One region of the Pseudomonas sp. MBLB4123 genome, then DNA from elsewhere that is predicted to be linked to it. Evidence: predicted binding sites of a transcription regulator. Region 1 holds the regulator's gene; the other holds the start of a gene.

Region 1 (7,688 bases):
GGCCAAGGGCGGCGACTTCACCGCCCTGAAGATTCGCGAGATCGCCCAGGAGCACCGGGTCATGCTGCTGGAGTCGCCGGCCCTGGCGCGGGCGGTGTTCTATTCCACCGAGCTGGACCAGGAAATCCCCGCCGGCCTGTACCTGGCCGTGGCCCAGGTGCTGGCCTACGTCTACCAGTTGCGTCAGTACCAGGCCGGCAAGGGCAAGCGCCCGGGCCCGCTGCCGGACCTGCCGATTCCGCCGGATCTGCGTCGCGACGAGTGAGTGCCGGACGCCATCGCCGGTTGGGTCGAACTTGGAATGCTTCTTGCCACACCCCAGTTAAGACGCCGTTGCGCGTCAAAAAATTGAGCTGGCTGGGGTAGGGATGTGGCTGTAGATCGCGCGCAAATCATCGGAGACGTACGCAGCAATCTGGCGGGGTTGCGCCAGGGCAACCTGGGTATCCCGCTGCTGCTGCTGGTCATGCTCGGCATGGTCATGCTGCCGATGCCGGCGTTCCTCCTCGACGTGCTGTTCACCTTCAGCATCGCCCTGTCGATCGTGGTGCTGCTGGTCGGCATCTATGCCCTGCGGCCCCTGGATTTCGCGGTATTCCCGACCATCCTGCTGGCGGCGACCCTGTTGCGCCTGGGGCTCAACGTCGCCTCGACCCGGGTGGTGCTGCTGCACGGCCACGAGGGGCATGGCGCCGCCGGCCAGGTGATCCAGGCCTTCGGCGAGGTGGTGATCGGCGGCAACTACGTGGTCGGTATCGTGGTGTTCGCCATCCTCATGATCATCAACTTCGTGGTGGTCACCAAGGGCGCCGGGCGCATCTCCGAGGTCAGCGCGCGTTTCACCCTGGACGCCATGCCGGGCAAGCAGATGGCCATCGACGCCGACCTCAACGCCGGCCTGATCGACCAGGCCGAGGCCAAGAAGCGCCGCGCCGAGGTGTCCCAGGAGGCCGACTTCTACGGCTCCATGGACGGTGCCAGCAAGTTCGTCCGCGGCGACGCCATCGCCGGCCTGCTGATCCTGTTCATCAACCTGATCGGCGGCATCGCCATCGGCATGTTCCAGCACGGCCTGGGTTTCGCCGACGCCGGCAAGGTCTACACCCTGTTGACCATCGGCGACGGCCTGGTGGCGCAGATCCCCTCGCTGCTGCTGTCCACCGCCGCGGCGGTGATGGTCACCCGGGTGTCCAGCTCCGAAGACATGGGCGCCCAGGTCAACCGGCAGATGTTCGCCTCGCCGCGGGCCCTGGCCGTGGCCGCGGCGATCATGATCGCCATGGGGATGGTGCCGGGCATGCCGCACTTCTCCTTCATCAGCCTCGGCCTGATTGCCGCCGGCGCCGCGTACTGGATCGCCAACAAGCAACGCAAGGGCAAGGAGGAGGAAATCAAGGAGGTGCAGCGTCAGCAGGAGTTGCTGCCGGCGCAGAAGGCCCAGGAGGTCAAGGAGCTGGGCTGGGACGACGTCACGCCGGTGGACATGGTCGGCCTGGAGGTCGGCTACCGGCTGATCCCGTTGGTCGACCGCAACCAGGGCGGTCAGCTGCTTGCGCGGATCAAGGGGGTACGCAAGAAGCTGTCCCAGGAGATGGGGTTCCTCATGCCCTCGGTGCATATCCGCGACAACCTCGACCTGCTGCCCAACGCTTACCGCCTGACCCTGATGGGGGTCAGCGTGGCCGAGGCCGAGGTGTATCCGGATCGCGAGCTGGCGATCAACCCCGGGCAGGTGTTCGGCACCCTCAACGGCGTGGCCGCCAAGGATCCGGCGTTCGGTCTGGAGGCGGTGTGGATCGACGCCAGTCAGCGCGACCAGGCGCAATCGCTCGGCTACACCGTGGTGGACGCCAGTACGGTGGTCGCCACCCACCTCAACCAGGTGCTGCACAAGCATGCCCATGAGCTGCTCGGCCATGAGGAAGTGCAGCAGCTGCTGCAGTTGCTGGCCAAGAGCTCGCCGAAGCTGGCCGAGGAGCTGGTGCCGGGTCTGGTGTCGCTGTCGACCCTGCTCAAGGTGCTGCAGGCGTTGCTGCAGGAGCAGGTGCCGGTGCGCGACATCCGCACCATCGCCGAGGCCATGGCCAACGTCGCGGCCAAGAGTCAAGATCCCGCCGCGATGGTGGCGGCGGTGCGCGTGGCCTTGGCCCGCGCGATCGTGCAAAGCATCGTGGGACTAGAGCCGGAGCTGCCTGTGATCACCCTGGAACCCAGGTTGGAACAGATATTGCTCAATAGTTTGCAGAAGGCCGGGCAAGGCTCCGAGGATGGCATCCTCCTGGAACCGGGCATGGCCGAGAAGCTGCAGCGTTCCCTGGTGGAAGCGGCGCAGCGCCAGGAGATGCTCGGCAAGCCGGTGATACTGCTGGTGGCCGGTCCGGTCCGGGCGATGCTCTCGCGGTTCGCGCGGCTGGCAGTGCCGAACATGCACGTGCTGGCCTACCAGGAAATCCCGGACAACAAGCAGGTCACCATCGTCGCGACGGTGGGGCAGAACTAACCGAGGTCACAGGCCATGCAGGTCAAACGCTTTTTCGCCGCCGATATGCGTCAAGCCATGAAGCTGGTCCGCGATGAGCTGGGCGCGGATGCCTCGATCATCGGCAATCGCCGGGTGGCCGGCGGTGTCGAGTTGACCGCCGCGCTGGACTACCAGATTCCCGCCGCGCCTGCGCGCCAGCCCAATCCGGCGCTGGAGGCCGAGCTGCGCAAGACCCAGTCGCGCATCGCCTCCGCCCAGGCCGAGTTGACCACCCGGGCGCAGGCCGACGAGGGCAAGGACCGCCAACTGTTTGGCGCGGCCCCCGAGGTGCCGGCCGACAGCCTCGCCGCCGTGCTCGGCAAGCCGCAACCGGCGCTGCCTGCGGCCAGCGATCAGCGTGCCCTCGAGGCCATGCGCTTCGAGCTGCACGGCCTGCGCGAGCTGATCGAAGTACAGCTCGGCTCGATCGCCTGGGGCCAGATGCAGAGCCGCCGTCCGCAGCAGGCCAGCCTCTGGCGCCGCCTGCAGCGCATGGGCCTGCCGGCCGAGCTGGCCCGGGTGCTGCTCGAGCGGGTGACCAATGTCGCCGAGCCCCGGCAGGCCTGGCGCATGCTCCTGGCCCACCTGGCTCGCGCCATTCAGACCCCCAAGCAAGAGCCGCTGGAGGAGGGCGGGGTGATCGCCCTGGTCGGCCCGGCCGGCATGGGCAAGACCACCACCCTGGCCAAGCTGGCGGCGCGTTATGTGCTCAAGCACGGCGCCCAGAGCCTCGCCCTGGTCAGCCTGGACAGTTACCGCATCGGCGCCCAGGAGCAGGTCAAGACCCTCGGCCGCATCCTCGGCGTGCCGGTCACCCTGGTCGATCCCGGCCAATCGCTGACCCAGGCCCTGGCACCTCTGGCGAAGAAGCGCCTGGTGCTGATCGACACGGCCGGCCTGCCGGCCAACGACCCGGCGCTGCGCATGCAGCTGGAGGCCCTGGCCAGCCGCGGGATCAAGTCCAGGAACTACCTGGTCATGGCCGCCACCAGCCAGAGCCAGGTACTCAAAGCCGCCTACCATAGCTACAAGCGTTGTGGTCTGGCCGGTTGCATCCTGACCAAGCTGGACGAGGCCGCCAGCCTGGGCGAGGTCATGGGGCTGGCGATAGGTCAGCGCCTGCCGGTAGCCTATGTGGCCGATGGTCCGCGTATCCCGGATGATCTGCAGGTACCGCGCAGCCATCAGTTGGTGAGCCGGGCCGTCGGGCTGCAGAGTGCGGAAGATCCAAGCGAGGAGGCGATGGCGGAGCTGTTCGCCGGCCTCTATCAGCAGCCGACGCGCCGTGCCGGTTGACGGCGCCGCGGCGATGACTCAGTGGCACGAGGCGCAGGTTGACCTCATGCCGGATTGGCGGGGTACGCTTAGCCAAGCGGCTCCCGTCGACGTTAGACAAGGTGTGTAGAGAACATGGGTATGCATCCCGTACAGGTGATCGCGGTGACCGGCGGCAAGGGTGGTGTCGGCAAGACCAACGTGTCGGTGAATCTGGCCCTGGCGCTGGCCGATGTCGGCCGGCGGGTCATGTTGATGGACGCCGACCTGGGACTGGCCAACATCGACGTCCTGCTCGGCCTCACCGCCAAGCGCACCCTGGCCGATGTGATCAGCGGCGAGTGCGACCTGCGCGACGTGATCCTGCAGGGCCCCGGCGGCATCCGCATCGTTCCGGCCGCCTCGGGCACGCAGAGCATGGTGCAGCTCTCGCCCCTGCAGCATGCCGGCCTGATCCAGGCCTTCAGCGACATCAGCGACAACCTCGACGTGTTGATCATCGACACCGCCGCCGGCATCGGCGACTCGGTGGTCAGCTTCGTCCGCGCGGCCCAGGAGGTGCTGGTGGTGGTGTGCGACGAGCCGACCTCGATCACCGACGCCTACGCGCTGATCAAGTTGCTCAATCGCGACTACGGCATGAGCCGCTTTCGTGTACTGGCCAATATGGCGCACAGTCCACAGGAGGGGCGCAATCTTTTTGCCAAACTGACCAAGGTCACCGATCGTTTCCTCGACGTCGCCCTGCAGTATGTCGGCGCGGTGCCCTACGACGAGTCGGTGCGCAAGGCCGTGCAGAAGCAGCGCGCGGTCTATGACGCCTATCCACGCTCCAGGTGCGCCCTGGCGTTCAAGGCGATCGCGCAGAAGGTCGATGCCTGGCCGCTACCGGCCAATCCGCGCGGTCATCTGGAGTTTTTCGTCGAGCGCTTGGTGCAGCAACCGACCGCGGACTCGGCGGTATGACAGCAGCTTCCGGACTTCGTATGTACAGCAAGGCGCAAGGACAAGAGTCCCAGTATCAGTTGATCGAGCGCTATGCGCCCCTGGTCAAGCGCATCGCCTACCACTTGCTGGCGCGCCTGCCGGCCAGCGTGCAGGTGGACGATCTGATCCAGGCCGGCATGATCGGTTTGCTCGAGGCCTCGAAGAAATACGACTCCAGCAAGGGCGCGAGCTTCGAGACATTCGCCGGCATTCGCATTCGCGGTTCGATGCTCGATGAGGTGCGCAAGGGCGATTGGGCGCCGCGTTCGGTACACCGCAACAGCCGCATGGTCAGCGATGCGATCCGAGTAATTGAGGCCAGAACCGGTCGTGACGCTAAAGATCACGAGGTTGCGGCCGAACTCCAATTGAGTCTCGAGGATTACTACGGCATTCTTGGCGACACTTTGGGCAGCCGCCTGTTCAGCTTCGACGACCTGTTGCAGGACGGCGAGCACGGGGGGCTGTGCGAAGACGCCAATGCCACTCACCAAGAACCTTCTCGTGGCCTGGAAGATGAGCGCTTCCAGGCGGCGCTGGCCGATGCCATCGCCAACTTGCCGGAGCGCGAACGACTGGTGTTGGCGCTGTATTACGACGAAGAGCTGAATCTCAAGGAGATCGGCGAGGTGCTGGGGGTCAGCGAGTCGCGCGTTAGCCAGATCCACAGCCAGTGCGCCGCACGCCTGCGTGCGCGGCTGAGCGAATGGCGCACGCGCTGAACAGCTAGATTAGCGGGTCGTTGGGAAACGTAGCGGACGAGGGTCAGATAAGGCGCATTACGGCCTGTACGGCCTGTAGGTGAGCGAGTAACACCTACCTGATTGCAACGTGGCGCAGCTGATCGCAATGGTTTTGCAACGGCCTGTCAGGCCGGTTTCACGATTAAGGGCGCAGCCAGAGGCTGGCTGCGTTTAGGACTGTACGGAGGTCGACTTGGACAAGAACATGAAAATCCTCATCGTTGATGACTTTTCAACGATGCGCCGGATCATCAAGAACCTCCTGCGTGATCTGGGGTTCACCAATACCGCGGAGGCCGACGACGGCACCACCGCCCTGCCGATGTTGCACAGCGGCAGTTTCGATTTTCTGGTGACCGACTGGAACATGCCGGGCATGACCGGGATCGACCTGCTCCGCGCGGTACGGGCGGACGAGCGGCTCAAGCACCTGCCGGTACTGATGGTCACCGCCGAGGCCAAGCGCGACCAGATCATCGAGGCCGCGCAAGCCGGGGTGAATGGCTATGTGGTCAAGCCGTTCACGGCCCAGGTGCTGAAAGAAAAGATCGAGAAGATTTTCGAGCGGGTCAACGGCTGATGTCTGCCGCGAGGGTGCTATGGAACACGAAGATTCCCCGCAGGCCGACCTCGAGTCGAGCCTGAAGTTAAACGCGCGCCAATTGGTCGACAGCCTGGATCAAGGCAACTTTGGCGAAGCGGTGCAGCTGATCAATGAACTCAATAAAACCCGCGACCGTGGCCTGTACCACGAAGTCGGCAAGCTGACGCGCGAGTTGCACAACGCCATCGTCAACTTCCAACTCGATCCGCGCGTGCCCCATGCCCAGGAAGTCTCGCAAATCACCGATGCCACCGAGCGCCTGAATTATGTGGTGACGATGACCGAGAAGGCGGCGAACCGGACCATGGATCTGGTCGAGCAGAGCGCGCCGTTGGTCAACGACCTCGGCAGCGAGGCACAGACCCTGAGCGCCGAGTGGGGACGTTTCATGCGCCGGGAAATGGGCGCCGATGGTTTCCGCGAGCTGGCCAAGCGCATCGAGTTGTTCCTCGCCCGCAGCGAACGCGATGGCGCCAAGTTGTCCGCCCATCTCAACGACATCCTGCTGGCTCAGGACTATCAGGACCTGACCGGCCAGGTGATCAAGCGGGTCACCCAGCTGGTCACCGAGGTGGAGAGCAATCTGCTCAAACTGGTGCTGATGGCCAGCCAGGTGGACCGTTTCGCCGGTATCGAGCACGACCACGAACAGTTACGCGCCGAGCAAAAACAACAAAAAGAGCCTTCCCGTGGTGAAGGTCCGCAGATTAATGCCGATAAGCGTGAAGATGTCGCCGCAAGCCAGGACGACGTCGACGATCTGCTATCCAGCTTAGGTTTTTAGGAGCACGTTTTATGAGCTTCGGCGCCGATGAAGAGATCCTCCAGGACTTCCTGGTAGAGGCCGGGGAGATCCTCGAGCAACTGTCCGAACAGTTGGTCGAGCTAGAGAGCCGCCCGGACGATATGAGCCTGCTCAACGCGATCTTTCGCGGCTTTCATACCGTCAAGGGCGGTGCCGGCTTTCTCCAGTTGAACGAACTGGTCGAGTGCTGCCACATCGCGGAGAACGTCTTCGACGTTCTGCGCAAGGGCGAGCGACGGGTCGACGCCGAGTTGATGGACGTGGTGCTGGAAGCGCTGGATGCGGTCAATGGCATGTTCGGCCAGGTGCGCGAACGAGTCGAGCCGACCCCGGCCAGTCAGGAGCTGCTGGCGGCCCTGGCCCGCCTGGCGGAGCCGGCCGGTGCCGAGGAAGTGCCAGCGCCGGAGGCGCAGGTCCAGGCCGTGGCGGAGCCTGAGCCGGAACCCGCCTCGGCTGCGCCCGAGACTGGCGACATCACCGACAGCGAGTTCGAGCAACTGCTCGATGCCCTGCATGGGGCGCCGGCCGAAGCCCAGGCCGAAACAGCCTCTGCGGCGGCCGGTCCGGACGAAATCAGCGACGACGAGTTCGAGGCACTGCTCGATCAGTTGCATGGCAAGGGCCAGTTCGTTCCGCCCGCCACTGCCGCCGCCACGGCGGCGCAGCCGGTGCAGGCCCCGGTGGCGGCGGTTGCCGAAGCCAGTCCTGGCGCTGACGAGATCAGCGACGACGAGTTCGAGGCGCTGCTCGATC
Region 2 (7,688 bases), 300 kb from region 1:
ACGTTGCCCTTGTACAGCTTCAGGCGCACCACGCCGTTCACGTTGGCCTGGGAGGCGTCGATCATCTGCTGCAGCATGACGCGCTCCGGGCTCCACCAGAAGCCGTTGTAGATCAGGCTGGCGTACTTGGGCATCAGCTCGTCTTTCAGGTGGGCCACTTCGCGGTCCAGGGTGATCGACTCGATGGCGCGGTGCGCCTTGAGCATGATGGTGCCGCCGGGGGTCTCGTAGCAGCCGCGCGACTTCATGCCGACGAAGCGGTTCTCGACTATGTCCAGGCGACCGATGCCGTTCTCGCCGCCGATGCGGTTCAGCTCGGCCAGCACGGTGGCCGGGGTCATGTCCTTGCCGTCGATGGCGACGATGTCGCCGGCGCGGTAGGTCAGCTCGATGTAGGTCGGGGTATCCGGCGCCGCTTCCGGCGACTTGGTCCAGCGCCACATGTCTTCTTCGTGCTCGGTCCAGGTGTCCTCCAGCACACCGCCCTCGTAGGAGATGTGCAGCAGGTTGGCGTCCATGGAGTACGGCGACTTCTTCTTGCCGTGGCGCTCGATCGGGATCTCGTGCTTCGCGGCGTAGTCCATCAGCTTCTCGCGGGACATCAGGTCCCACTCGCGCCACGGCGCGATCACCTTGACACCCGGCTTGAGGGCGTAGGCGCCCAGCTCGAAACGCACCTGGTCGTTGCCCTTGCCGGTGGCGCCGTGGGAGATGGCGTCGGCGCCGGTCTCGTTGGCGATCTCGATCAGGCGCTTGGCGATCAGCGGGCGGGCGATGGAAGTGCCCAGCAGGTATTCGCCTTCGTAGACGGTGTTGGCGCGGAACATCGGGTAGACGAAGTCACGCACGAACTCTTCGCGCAGGTCGTCGATGTAGATTTCCTTGACGCCCATGGCCTGGGCCTTGGCGCGCGCCGGCTCGACTTCTTCCCCCTGGCCGAGGTCCGCGGTGAAGGTCACCACTTCGCAGTTATAGGTATCTTGCAGCCACTTGAGGATCACCGAAGTGTCCAGGCCACCGGAATACGCCAGGACCACCTTGTTTACGTCGGCCATGCCAATCAACTCCACGGGGTTGTTCGGGAAAACCCGTGATTCTACTGACCCCGGCGACCAATTTACAGGGGCGCGACAGCTTGTGACGACGAGGCGACAGCGACTTGCCGCCGTGCGACGGCTCAGGATGCGGCTGGGGGCGTCGCCGCGGCGGCCTCCGGTGCGGCTTCCGCCGCCGGCGCCGGTGGCACCCGCTCCAGGCGAATGCCGACCCGTCGATTCTTCGCCCGGTTGGCCGTGTTGCTGTTGGGCACCAGCGGATAGCGTTCGCCATGAAAGCGAACGCTGATCTGTTCGCTCGGCACCCCGTTGGCCTCGAGGTAGGCCTGCACCGCCAGGGCCCGCCGACGCGACAGGTCACGGTTGGTCAGGCGGTTGCCGCTGTTGTCGGCATGGCCGTCGAGCTGGATGCGATTGACGCTGGGGTCGGCCTTGAGCAAGGTCAGGATGATGTCCAGCTTGGCCTGAGCCTGCGGCTCCAGGTCGACGCCGCCGCCGGGGAACCCGACCTGAGTCTGGCGCACCTGCTCGAAGTTGACCGGCAGCAGTTTGGCGGCGCAGGCCAGGTAGTCGTCGTAGGCCTGACGGAACCTGACCGGCAGCAGGCGCACCTCCAGGCGCTCGCCGCCCTGCAGGGTACGGTGGCGCACCAGCGGGCTGCGCCCCTCGAGCAGGCCGCTGAGCAGGCGCCCGGCCTGGTACTGCGAGCTGTTGAACGGCACCTCGCCGGCGGCGATGCTGACCGAACCCAGGTTGATATCGCCGCGCCCCGGCTGCCAGGGCGCCGCCGCCGCCAGCAGGGTGGCCGAACCGCTGCCCAGCCAGCGCTCGCGGACCTGCAGGCGGAAGATCGCCTGCTCGCCGGCGCGGCGGACGAACTGGCCGGCGCCGAAATCGGTGATGGGCTGCGACAGGCGGCACTCGAACCGGTCACCCTCGACTCGCCATTCGACCTGCTCCAGACGGGTCTGAAAGCTGATGCCGAACGCCGGCAAACTGGCGAGCAGGCTGAACAGGGCTAGGCAGGACTGGCGCACGGCGGGCTCCACGGGGAATTTCGGCGTTCAACCGGGGTATCGGTGGCCCGCGGGAAAACTTAAGCCGCGGCGTTGCCCAGCACCGCCCCAGGCATCGGCCCGACGTGCCCTGGCGGGGCTTTTCCGGTAGCATTCCAGGCACGTTCTGCCCGCCCGGAAGCCCTCCATGACCGACCGCCTCACCCTGCTGCGTCCCGACGACTGGCACATCCACCTGCGCGACGGCGCCGTGCTGCCGCACACCGTCGCCGATGTCGCGCGCACCTTCGCCCGCGCCATCATCATGCCGAACCTGGTACCGCCGGTGCGCAACACCGACGAAGCCGAGGCCTACCGCCAGCGCATCCTCGCGGCGCGCCCGGCCGCAAGCCGCTTCGAGCCGCTGATGGTGCTCTACCTCACCGACCTGACCTCGGCCTCCGACGTGCGCACGGCCAAGGCCTCGGGCTTCGTCCACGCGGCCAAGCTGTATCCGGCCGGCGCCACCACCAATTCCGACTCCGGCGTGACCAGCATCGACAAGATCTTCCCGGCTCTGGAAGCCATGGCCGAGGTCGGTCTGCCACTGCTGGTGCACGGCGAGGTGACCCGTAGCGAGATCGACGTGTTCGACCGCGAGAAGGCCTTCATCGACGAGCATTTGCGCCGGGTGGTCGAACGCTTCCCGAGCCTGAAGGTGGTGTTCGAACACATCACCACCCGCGATGCCGTGCAGTTCGTCGAGGCCGCCCCGGCCAACGTCGGCGCCACCATCACCGCCCACCACCTGCTGTACAACCGCAACCACATGCTGGTCGGCGGCATCCGCCCGCACTTCTATTGCCTGCCCATCCTCAAGCGCAATGTGCATCAGGAGGCCCTGCTCGACGCCGCCACCAGCGGCAGTCGCAAGTTCTTCCTCGGCACCGACTCGGCGCCCCACGCCAAGCATGCCAAGGAGGCCGCCTGCGGCTGCGCCGGCTGCTACACCGCCTATGCGGCCCTCGAGCTGTACGCCGAGGCCTTCGAGCAGCGCAATGCGCTGGACAAGCTGGAGGGCTTCGCCAGCCTGCATGGTCCCGACTTCTACGGCCTGCCGCGCAACCGCGAGACCATCACCCTGGTCCGTGAGGCGTGGAGCGCCCCGGCCAGCCTGCCCTTCGGCGACCAGACCGTGATTCCCCTGCGCGCCGGCGAGACCCTGCGCTGGCGCGTACTGGAGGAACAGGCGTGAGCGAAGACCTGTACGACGACGAAATCGAGAGCAGCACCCCGTCCGCCGCGCGCCACCCCATGGCGGCACGCTTTCGCGGCTACCTGCCGGTGGTCGTGGATGTCGAGACCGGCGGTTTCAACTGTGCCACCGACGCCCTGCTGGAGATCGCCGCGACCACCGTCGGCATGGACGAAGGCGGCTTCCTCTATCCGGACCACACCCACTTCTTCCGCATCGAGCCGTTCGAGGGCGCCAACATCGAGCAGGCGGCCCTGGAGTTCACCGGCATCAAGCTGGACCACCCGCTGCGTATGGCGGTCAGCGAGGAGCATGCGCTGAACGAGATCTTCCGCGGTCTGCGCAAGTCGCTGAAGGCCAACGGCTGCAAGCGGGCGATTCTGGTCGGCCACAACAGCAATTTCGACCTGGGCTTCCTCAACGCCGCCGTGGCCCGCACCGGCATCAAGCGCAACCCCTTCCACCCCTTCTCCAGCTTCGACACGGCCACCCTGGCCGGCCTGGCCTACGGCCAGACCGTGCTGGCCAAGGCCTGCCAGGCGGCCGGCATCGAGTTCGACGGCAAGGAAGCCCACTCGGCGCGCTACGACACCGAGAAGACCGCAGAACTGTTCTGCGGCATCGTCAACCGCTGGAAGGAAATGGGCGGCTGGATGGACTACGACGACTGACCCCGCGATGACACCCCCAACAGCAAAAAACCCGGCCTAGGCCGGGTTTTTCGTGCAACGAGCGCGCCTTACAGGTTGGCGGCGTTCTCGGCCAGGTACTTGGCCACGCCTTCCGGCGAGGCGGTCATGCCCTTGTCGCCCTTCTTCCAGTTGGCCGGGCAGACTTCGCCGTGCTCCTCGGTGAACTGCAGGGCATCGACCAGACGCAGCAGCTCGTCCATGTTGCGGCCCAACGGCAGGTCGTTGACGATCTGCGAACGGACCACGCCGTTCTTGTCGATCAGGAAGGCGCCACGGAAGGCCACGCCGCCTTCGGACTCGACGTCGTAGGCCTTGCAGATCTCGTGGTTGATGTCGGCCGCCAGGGTGTACTTGACCGGGCCGATGCCGCCCTTGTCGACCGGGGTGTTGCGCCAGGCGTTATGGGTGAAGTGGGAGTCGATGGACACACCGATCACTTCGACATTGCGTGCCTGGAACTCGGGGATGCGATGATCCAGGGCGATCAGCTCGGACGGGCAAACGAAGGTGAAGTCCAGCGGATAGAAGAACACCAGGCCGTATTTGCCCTTGATCGCCGAGGACAGGCTGAAGCTGTCGACGATTTCGCCGTTGCCCAGTACGGCAGCGACGTTGAAGTCCGGGGCTTGCTTGCCTACGAGTACGCTCATTCGATATCTCCTGAAGTGATGGGTCAGGTGCGAGCCTGCTTGATCCTGGGTCTGCTAGACGCCCGCCCGGTGACTCGGCTCGCACACCTGGGCCGCCCATGATACACCTCGGTTTTGAGCAGCGCCCACCGCTTTTTGCCCCCGCCATCGGCGCCCCGTCGCCGCCCCGACGCGACCGTTTATCCGCTTCCGGGAAAATCCGCCCCGAACGAACCAAGAGGTCTTTGACACGCATTCTCATTAACATTAGTATCTTTGCATATCGAACCACTGCCATGTGACGGACCCGACTATGTATGTCTGCCTCTGCGAAGGAGTCACCGACCACCAGATCCGCGACGCGATCTATGGCGGGTGTTGCAGCTACCGCGAGGTGCGCACGACCCTCGGCGTCGCCAGCCAGTGCGGCAAATGCGCCTGCCTGGCCAAGCAGGTGGTACGCGAGACCCTGAGCGACGTGCAGAACAGCCAGGCGGCCCTGGCCTACCCCGCGAGTTTCGCCGCGGCCTGACCGGGCACAGCGAATAACAAACCGGACCCCTGTCCGGTTTTTTTATGCCGGCAATTCAATGCTCGAGCGCTCAGATGCGGAGCTTAAGCGTTCGTATTCATATTTACTTTTATATATCTTTCAAACACTTAAGTTTGACAGTCGCTATTTGCCAGCCCAGAATTTTAAATTGACTTCCCTCAAAGGCAGGCTCGGACATGAAAGGCGACAAGAAGGTCATCCAACATCTGAACAAGATCCTCGGCAACGAGCTGGTTGCGATCAATCAGTACTTCCTGCATGCCCGCATGTACGAGGACTGGGGTCTGAAAAAACTCGGCGAGCACGAGTATCACGAGTCCATCGACGAGATGAAGCATGCGGACAAGCTGATCAAGCGCATCCTCTTTCTCGAAGGCCTGCCAAACCTGCAAGACCTGGGCAAGATCCTGATCGGCGAAAACACCAAGGAGATGCTCGAGTGCGATCTGAAGATCGAACACAAGGCGCATATCGATCTGAAGGAAGCGATCGCCTACTGCGAGAGTATCGGCGACTACGCCAGCCGTGAACTGCTCGAAGAGATCCTCTGCTCGGAAGAAGACCATATCGACTGGCTGGAGACCCAGCTCAGCCTGATCGACAAAGTCGGCATGGAGAACTACCTGCAATCGCAGATGGACGAATAAGCCGTATCGGCACGGCACCCACAAAAAAACCCGCCATGGCGGGTTTTTTTGTGCTGCAGAACCAACTTAAGCGTCGGCCTTCTGCACCGCGTTCTTGATCAGGGTCTGCAGCTCGCCCTTCTCGAACATCTCGGCCATGATATCGCTGCCGCCGACCAGCTCGCCATCGACCCACAGCTGCGGGAAAGTCGGCCAGTTGGCGTACTTGGGCAGGTTGGCGCGGATTTCCGGATTCTGCAGGATGTCGACATAGGCGAACTTCTCGCCACAGGCCATCACCACTTGCGCGGCGCGGGAAGAAAAGCCGCACTGCGGAGCATTCGGCGAGCCTTTCATGTACAGCAGAACGGTGTTGTTGGCGATCTGCTCTTTGATGGTTTCGATGATATCCATAGGGCACCTCAGGACTTGGCTTTGCGACTCGGGGTCGTCACGGTGGCGGCATTGTAACCAAAAGCCGAGCGCAATGCTCGGCCTTGCCGGCCCCGGCCCCAAGAGACGCCAAGCGCCCCTCGGAGCGGCTCATCAGGCGGCCGTGACCGCCACCGGCACGCCGTTGAGCGCCACATTACCGGACAAGGCATCGAGCAGGCGCTCGTCGGTCAGGTCGTTGACGCTGACGCCCGGCTGCTCGCAGGCAATGCCCAGTCGAACCCCGGGGCGGGCATGGCCCCAGCCATGGGGCAGGCTGACCACCCCGGGCATCATCTCCTCGCTGGCCGCCACCTCCACCTCGACGACCCCGACCCGCGAGCGCACGCGCACGCGCTGGCCGTCGGCGATACCACGCCGGTCCAGGTCCGCCGGATGCATCAGCAGCTGATGCCGCGGCTTGCCCTTCACCAGGCGGCGGTAGTTGTGCATCCAGGAGTTGTTGCTGCGCACATGGCGACGGCCGATCAGCAACAGCTCGTCGGCCCTGGCCGCCGGTTGCGCGGCAAAACGCGCGAGATCGTTCAAGAGCAAGGCTGGCGCCGCCTGGACCTGGTGTCCCGCCGTCTGCAGGCGACCGGTCAGATTGGGCTTGAGCGCGCCCAGATCGATGCCATGGGGATGCTCGCGCAAGCTGGCCAGACTCAGTTTCTGCGCTGCCTGGTCGCCATAGCGCCCGGCGCGCAGGCCGATGTCGATGATCTGCGCCGGCGCCAGGGTCGGCTTCAGCACCGCGCCGGTCCTGGCCGCGAAGGCCTGGGCCAGGCCGACGAAGATCTCCCAGTCGTGCAGCGCTCCGTCCGGCTTGGGCAGCACCGCTTCGTTGAAGCGACTGACGTTGCGTACGGCGAGGTTGTTGAAGGTCAGATCGTAATGGTCATGCTCCAGCGGCGCGGTCGGCGGCAGGATCAGGTCGGCATAGCGGGTGGTTTCGTTGATGTAGGGGTCGATGCTGAGCATGAACTCCAGCCCCTCCAGCGCCGTCTCCAGCTGACGGCCATTGGGGGTCGAGAGCACCGGGTTGCCGGCGACCGTGATCAGCGCGCGGACCTGCCCCGCACCCGGCGTCAACATTTCCTCGGCCAGGGCCGCCACCGGCAGCTCGCCGCCGTATTCCGGCAGAGCCGAAACGCGACTGCGCCAGCGATCGAAATGGGTACCGGAGCTCGCAGCGGTGAGGTCGATGGCCGCCTCGCTGCAGAGCGCTCCGCCCTCCCGGTCCAGATTGCCGGTGACCAGGTTGAGCAACTGGATCAACCACTGGCACAGCGTGCCGAAAGCCTGGGTGGACACGCCCATGCGCCCGTAGCACACGGCCCTGTCCGCGGCGGCAAAGTCGCGCGCCAACTGGCAGATGGTGGCGGCCGGCACCCCACAACGCCCGGCCATGGTCTCGGCGGTGAAGCCGGCGATCGCCTGGCGCACCTCGT

The links. Region 1 encodes FliA, which starts transcription of late flagellar genes. Its sites were predicted from a motif close to CTAAAGTTTNNNNNNNNNNNGCCGNTAA; they were not measured.
Region 2: the regulator FliA is predicted to act here: its motif matches at 2,129-2,156, upstream of ACSX1C_RS09620 (flagellar protein MotY).

The regions. Positions count from the first base shown of each region.
Region 1 covers NZ_CP196711.1:1,768,833-1,776,520, reverse strand. Annotated here, with positions in the region: gene flhB (flagellar biosynthesis protein FlhB) at 1-265, shown strand, start outside; gene flhA (flagellar biosynthesis protein FlhA) at 371-2,500, shown strand; gene flhF (flagellar biosynthesis protein FlhF) at 2,516-3,817, shown strand; gene fleN (flagellar synthesis regulator FleN) at 3,932-4,762, shown strand; gene fliA (RNA polymerase sigma factor FliA) at 4,759-5,505, shown strand; gene ACSX1C_RS08180 (chemotaxis response regulator CheY) at 5,732-6,106, shown strand; gene ACSX1C_RS08175 (protein phosphatase CheZ) at 6,126-6,914, shown strand; gene ACSX1C_RS08170 (chemotaxis protein CheA) at 6,926-7,688, shown strand, end outside.
Region 2 covers NZ_CP196711.1:2,070,115-2,077,802, forward strand. Annotated here, with positions in the region: gene ACSX1C_RS09615 (argininosuccinate synthase) at 1-1,055, opposite strand, end outside; gene ACSX1C_RS09620 (flagellar protein MotY) at 1,178-2,092, opposite strand; gene pyrC (dihydroorotase) at 2,259-3,305, shown strand; gene rnt (ribonuclease T) at 3,302-3,976, shown strand; gene ACSX1C_RS09635 (peroxiredoxin) at 4,045-4,647, opposite strand; gene ACSX1C_RS09640 (bacterioferritin-associated ferredoxin) at 4,940-5,158, shown strand; gene bfr (bacterioferritin) at 5,356-5,826, shown strand; gene grxD (Grx4 family monothiol glutaredoxin) at 5,893-6,219, opposite strand; gene ACSX1C_RS09655 (molybdopterin-dependent oxidoreductase) at 6,352-7,688, opposite strand, start outside.